DNA from 3 places in the Rhizobium sp. MHM7A genome. Region 3 is predicted to be linked to each of the others. Evidence: predicted binding sites of a transcription regulator. Region 3 holds the regulator's gene; each other region holds the start of a gene.
The links. Region 3 encodes LexA, which represses DNA repair genes until DNA is damaged. Its sites were predicted from a motif close to TGTTCNNNNTGTGTTCNG; they were not measured.
Positions count from the first base shown of each region.

Region 1: FFR93_RS10575 (UvrD-helicase domain-containing protein) is a predicted target of LexA. The motif match lies at 1,406-1,423, and genes of this name have one in related genera.
Region 2: dnaE (DNA polymerase III subunit alpha) is a predicted target of LexA. The motif match lies at 1,060-1,077, and genes of this name have one in related genera.

Region 1 is NZ_VCHT01000002.1:490,628-492,897, forward strand. It holds gene FFR93_RS10575 (UvrD-helicase domain-containing protein) at 1-1,363, opposite strand, end outside; gene FFR93_RS10580 (VOC family protein) at 1,597-2,073, shown strand.
Region 2 is NZ_VCHT01000008.1:255,337-257,606, forward strand. It holds gene FFR93_RS24980 (ABC transporter ATP-binding protein) at 1-334, shown strand, start outside; gene FFR93_RS24985 (DUF5680 domain-containing protein) at 340-804, opposite strand; gene dnaE (DNA polymerase III subunit alpha) at 1,314-2,270, shown strand, end outside.
Region 3 is NZ_VCHT01000004.1:240,660-242,929, reverse strand. It holds gene FFR93_RS17435 (VOC family protein) at 1-469, opposite strand, end outside; gene lexA (transcriptional repressor LexA) at 669-1,388, shown strand; gene FFR93_RS17425 (ComEC/Rec2 family competence protein) at 1,369-2,270, opposite strand, start outside.

The DNA of each region.
Region 1 (2,270 bases), on a different contig from region 3:
CGAGCCGGAAATAGGCCATGGTATCGCGGATCTCGAGGCGTTCATAGAAGCGCGGGCCGCCGATGACGCGATAGTTGAGGCCAAGGGTGACGAAGCGATCTTCGAATTCGCGCATCTGGAAGGAGGCGCGCACGAGGATCGCCATGTCGTTCAGCAGGTGCTTGCTGCGCTGGAGCTGCTCGATCTCCTCGCCGATGGCGCGGGCTTCCTCCTCGGAGTCCCAGGAGGCGTGGACCTGCACCTTGACGTCGTCCGGGTCGGCGCGATCGGTGAACAATGTCTTGCCCAAACGACCTTCATTATGGGCGATCAGGTGGGCGGCGGCACCCAGGATATGTTCGGTCGAGCGGTAGTTGCGCTCGAGCTTGATCACCTTAGCGCCGGGAAAATCCTTCTCGAAGCGAAGAATATTGTCGACCTCAGCGCCGCGCCAACCATAGATCGACTGGTCGTCGTCGCCCACGCAGCAGACATTCTGCGGCTCGCCCTTATTGCGCTGGGCCAGCAACCTCAGCCACATATATTGGGCGGTGTTTGTATCCTGATATTCGTCGACAAGGATATAACGGAAGCGGCCGTGATATTCCCTCAGGAGGTCCGGATTCTTGCGAAAGATCGCGATCGGATGCATCAGCAGGTCGCCGAAATCGCAAGCGTTGAGCGTCGACAAGCGCGCCTGATAGGCGAAATAGAGATCGCGGCCGCGGCCATTGGCGAAGGCGCGGGCGTCGCCTTCGGGAATATCGGCGGGGCCGAGGCCCTTGTTCTTCCAAGTGTCGATCATGCCGGCGAACTGCTTGGCCGGCCAGCGCTTGTCGTCGAGGCCCTCGGCCTGGATCAGCTGCTTGATCAGACGGACGACGTCATCGGTGTCGAGGATGGTGAAATCGGAGCTGAGGCCGACCAGCTCGGCATGGCGGCGCAGCAGTTTGACGCCGATCGAATGGAAGGTGCCGAGCCATGGCATGCCTTCGACGGCGCCGCCGACGAGCAGGGCGATGCGCTCCTTCATCTCGCGCGCGGCCTTGTTGGTAAAGGTGACGGCGAGGATCTGTGAAGGGAAGGCGCGGCCGGTATTGAGAATATGGGCGATCCGTGTCGTCAGCACGCGCGTCTTGCCGGTGCCGGCGCCGGCGAGCACGAGGACCGGGCCTTCAAGTGTTTCGACTGCTTCCGTCTGCTCGGGATTGAGGCCCGCGAGATAATCCGGCCGCTTACCGCCGTCGCGTGCCGCCATGGCGCGGGCGGCAATACCGCCGCCGGCGGCGGGTCTTCCGGCAGCCGCGACAAACGGCTGCGGCTTGCGCGCCACGTCGCCCGGTTCTTCGTCGAAGAAGGGAATATCGTCGAAACTATTGCTCATGGCGCGTAATGTAGTGATTCGGGAAGGAAAGACCAGAAAAGATGTTCTGCTTTCATTCTGGAATCACCGCTATTGCAGACGGATGCGGGCGGCAGGCCGCCGTGGGTGCGGCTGCTGTCTTGTGCGGGTGAGCGGCAAAAAATCCGATTCCAGCCTGTCGGAACCGGCGCCGACCAGACGTCCTTGAAGCATCGGATGGGAGTCCGGGATCCTAGCCAACAAGGAGGCTGTCTATGGCGAAGGTCATTTCAAATCTCTGGTTCGCGGAGCAGGCGCGCGAAGCCGTCGAATTCTACGTGTCGATCATTCCGGATTCCAGCATTGGCCGCACCACCATACTTCCGGCGGAAACGCCCAGCGGTCCTCCCGGCAGCGTCGAGCTGATCGAGTTCACGCTTGGCGGCCAGGCGTTTCTGGCGATGAAGGCCGGTCCGCTCGACAGCTTCAACCATTCCTTTTCGATCGCCATCCTTCTGGAAAGCCAGGCGGAGATCGACCGGATATGGGATGCCTTCCTCGCCAATGGTGGCACGCCGGAGGCCTGCGGCTGGCTGAAGGATCGCTGGGGTCTTTCCTGGCAGATCGTGCCACGCGCTCTCTCCGAGATGATCGCCGATGAAGATCGCGAGCGGGCAAGGCGCGTCACCGAAGTCATGCTCGGCATGGTCAAGATTGATGTGGCTGAGCTGGAGAAGGCGTTCAACGGCTAAAAGCCCGAGAAGCGCATGAACGAATTATACCGGGCGGATGGTGACGTTCGCCCCGTTCCATCCTGTGGGAGCGCGCTGGCTGCTCCGCTCTGAGAGCCGGCTTGCTCTCACTGGCGGCCAAGGCCGATTTTCCACAGCTCGAATCACGGGCGCCATTGCACACCTTTTTGACATTCATGTCACGTCGCTAAATGTGC
Region 2 (2,270 bases), on a different contig from region 3:
CCTGTCCTGGAAGGAAGCCGGCGAGCGAGCCGGCCAGCTTCTCGATTATATGCGCATCGGCCATCGCGGTTCGCATCGTCCGGCCGAACTTTCCGGCGGCGAACAGCAGCGCGTCGCGATCGCCCGCGCCGTCGCCAATGCCCCGACGCTGCTTCTCGCCGACGAGCCGACCGGCAATCTCGATCCGGAGACGGCAAGTTACGTCTTCGACGCGCTCGAGGCGCTGGTGCGCCAGTCCGGCCTCGCGGCCCTCATCGCCACTCACAACCATGAACTGGCCGGACGCATGGATCGGCGCGTCACGATCTCCGATGGCAAGGTTGTCGACTTCTAATTCGATTACGGGATGACAAGCCCGCCGCGGTAACCGAGCACATAAGCCTTCCGGCCGCCGACCATGATGCATTCATGGCCGCTGAATCGGTCGCAGCCGCCTTCGCTGCGGTCGATATAGCGGCCGAACGGATGATCGAATTCCATTCCGCCGAGAAAGCGGCCCTCCCCATACATCGCCGACAGCGCCGCCTTGATCACAGTTCCGGCGGCACTGCCATCGATGAGATCGGCCGCGACGACGCAGCCGAAATAATTCATCGCCCAGACGGGTTCGCCGGCAAACCACACCACTTCCTGTCCGGCGAAATCGGTGCCGCCGACGTAACTGTCGAGATATGACCAGTCGCCGCGTTCATAGCCAATATCGTGAGCGCCCGGCCGGCAGGGCGGGCGAGGCACACCCCCGCCGATATAGGTCGCGGCCTTAGCCTCTACGATGAAGTCGTTCAGCATAGCGGTGTCGAGCATTATCATCTTCCTCCCTGCCTCACCTGATGCCGATATAGCAGAATGCTGAGAACATAAGAAAAACAAAAGGGTTCGCATTGCTAGAAGCCAGAGGCAGGCATCAGGCACAGGATGCGTTGGCCCGACCGGTTCGTCCAGGCGATGCAGGGCCGGTTGGAGAACATGTCAAGACTGGCGCGATGCGAGGTTCGATTCGCGGCTCGCAAGCGGCATTTCTTCAAAGGCAAGCGGGGAGGAAAAGATTCCTGTTGACATGGGAACATACATGGAACAAATTGAATACATAACGAGTAAAGGAGAGCCAGATGACTGACATGATCCGTGATATCGCAGCATTCACCTCCATCGCAATGTTCGTTGCCAGCTTCTCGCTTATCGTCATCGCGATTTAAAGTTTTCGGGGGATCGCATGGCAGTCATGCGGTTCGCACGCCGGTCTTCTTCTGGACATCATCGCCCTCAATGCCGACAATGCGTCCGATTCATTTCGGCTGATTGAAAGGCATATCATGGCGGAGACGCAAAAGGGTTCAATTGGTGAGGCGACCGGTGGCGAGCCGGGTTTCATCCACCTGAGGGTCCACTCCGCCTATTCGCTGCTTGAGGGCGCCTTGCCTCTGAAGAAGATCCTCTACAAGGCGACCGGCGACAGCCAGCCGGCGATCGCCATCACCGACACCAACAATCTCTTTGTCGCCCTTGAATTCTCCCAGAAGGCAATGGACGAGGGCCTGCAGCCGATCATCGGCTGCCAGGTCTCGATCGACATGGAAGACGGATTGGAAAGTGAAAAGCGCGGCGGTCAGCAGGCACTGATCAAGCTGCCGTCGATCGTTCTTCTTGCGGCGACGGACGCCGGTTACGAAAGGCTGGTTGATCTCGTCAGCCGCGCCTATCTCGGCGGTGATAGCAACCAGGCCATTCATATCAGAGCCTCCTGGCTGGAAGAGGCAGGCACGGAAGGGCTGATCGCCTTGACCGGCGCCCTGACTGGGCCGGTTGACGCGGCTTTCAGGGAAGGCCATCCCGCTCAGGCGGAAGCCCGGCTGCTCACGCTGAAGCGTCTGTTCGGCGACAGACTCTATGTCGAGCTGCAGCGGCACGGCACCTACGACAAGCGGCACGAGCAGAAGATCGTCAGGCTTGCTTACACGCATGACCTGCCGCTCGTCGCCACCAACGAAGCCTTCTTTCCGGCTCGCGACGATTACGACGCCCATGATGCGCTGATGGCGGTTGCGCATAACGCCATCGTCTCCGACGACAGCCGTTTTCGCCTGACGCCGGATCACTACCTAAAGAGCCGGGCCGAGATGGCCAAGCTCTTTGCCGACCTGCCGGAAGCGCTCGATAACACGATCGAGATCGCCAAGCGCTGCTCCTTCGTGTTGAAGACGCGAAAGCCGATCCTGCCGCGCTTCACTGGCGCCACCGACGATGCCGAGGAGGCCGAACGCGCCGAGGCG
Region 3 (2,270 bases):
AGAGAAGGAGATCGGGCGCGCGGAGATCGCCGGCAAAAGCCAGTCTGAAGCTCCCGATGCTCTCGGAACCATCCGGCATTTTCATAGTCCGACTAAACTCCAGCATCTTGCCGGCGCTCGATCCCTTGTCGATGAAACTCTTATGATCGAGCCCGCAATCCCCGGTGCCGAAGGCTATCGCCGAAAGCCCTTCCTCGCCGCAGCGGAAGCGAAAGGCCTGGTTGTGGGCGGTAAAGACGTTACCCTGCCGCGCCGATAGCTCGCTCTCCTCGACGCTCGCTACACCGAGCGGCTCCAGATAGGTCTTGTCGGCAAAGAATACGCAGGCATTCTCCGTGCCGAAGGGGTGGCGCGCATCGGCGGCAACGGTGAAGCCGAGTTTCCCGAGCCTCTCGCGCGCCAGGTCTATATTGACGACAGGCAACACGACATGATCCAGCGGGTGCGGCTTGGCGGAATGGTCTTTCATAATGTCCCTCTCCCTGAAATGGCATGAGATGTGCGACGGCACGCGGTCAATTCAAGGCTTGCGCGCCAAATCCGGCGAATGAAAATAAAAATCTCAACGAGTTGACGGGAAGTTTTACGGAAATTTAGCTACTTGCAGAACACATATGGAACATATAGTGTCTGTTCTGGATTTGTTTCAATCACGGGGTCTGACGTCGATGCTCACGCGCAAACAACAGGAGCTTCTCCTTTTCATTCATGAGCGCATGAAGGAATCCGGCGTTCCTCCCTCTTTCGACGAAATGAAGGATGCTCTGGACCTCGCCTCGAAATCAGGCATCCACCGCCTGATCACGGCGCTAGAGGAACGCGGCTTCATTCGCCGCCTACCGAACCGCGCCCGAGCGCTCGAAGTGATCAAGCTTCCAGAGGCCTATAGCCCCAGTCTTCAACCGCGCCGCGGTTTTTCGCCGAGCGTTATCGAGGGCAGCCTCGGCAAGCCCCAGCCGGTCGCCGCCCCTGCTGCGGCAAAGGCGGTCGCAGACAACGGCAACTCCGTCTCCGTGCCGGTCATGGGACGTATCGCCGCCGGCGTTCCGATTTCGGCGATCCAGAACAACACGCACGACATCGTCGTTCCCGCCGATATGCTTGGCTCCGGTGAGCACTACGCGCTGGAGGTCAAGGGCGATTCGATGATCGACGCCGGCATCTTCGACGGCGATACGGTGATCATCCGTAACGGCAGCACTGCAAGTCCCGGCGATATCGTCGTTGCCCTCGTCGACGACGAGGAAGCAACGCTGAAGCGTTTCCGCCGCAAGGGCGCATCGATCGCCCTGGAAGCCGCCAACCCGGCCTATGAGACCCGCATCTTCGGACCCGACCGCGTCAAGGTGCAGGGCAAGCTGGTCGGCCTCATCCGCCGCTATCACTGACGCTGGACGGGCCGGAATCGGTAAAACTGTTGCTGCGCCAATCATAGGCGCGGTGGCGCATCCATGGCCGCGATAATGCATCGAAGGCCGTCGCGACCTCGAGGCCGCTCTCAGTGAAACGCAATTCGACCGAACCGGTCCTGCGCAGCGTTTCGCCGGTAAACAGCGCCGCACCCGAGCGGCAGCTGGCGAAGCGCAGGCGTACCGACGTTACGACAATATCGCCGGCATCGCAAGCAGGGCCGAGATAGGCGGCATTTTCGATGACGGTCACGATATGACCGTTTGCAAGCTTGGCTATGCACCAGGCTTTCCTGAGGCAGGAAAAGCTTTCCGCCTCAGCGCCGGCCGCGGCCGCCTGCATCGCGATCTTCGCTTCGTTCTGCTGCTCGCGGGAAAGCCTGAGGCGCCTCTCCTTATCCTCCGGGCTCGCAGGACTATCCAGCATCGTCGGCGGATTATGCACCGTCAGAACGAGCGCCCTCTGCCACTGATCGAAGATGAAATCCGGCGGCCTTTCGCGATTGGAGGCCATTGCTGCCGGCGTGACGACCGCGACGAGCGCGCCGTCTTCCGAAATCACCAGATCCGGCGGCCGGGATGCCGGCAGAACCACTACTGCAAGCGTCGAGACGGCGATGAGAGCGGTGCCGACATGGCGCAGCCGCGTCCGCAGCAAGGTCATCAGCAGGAAACCTGCCACGGCCAGCGTGAAATACCAGCTGGGCAATCGACCGACGCCGATATTCCCGCCCCAACCGGATATCGTCTTTGCCACCACGATCACCAGATCGAGGCCGAATCCGACCACCTTCCAAGGCAATATATCAAGCCCGAAAGGCATGAGCAGCATCGCCAACAACCCGGCCGGCATGACGATGA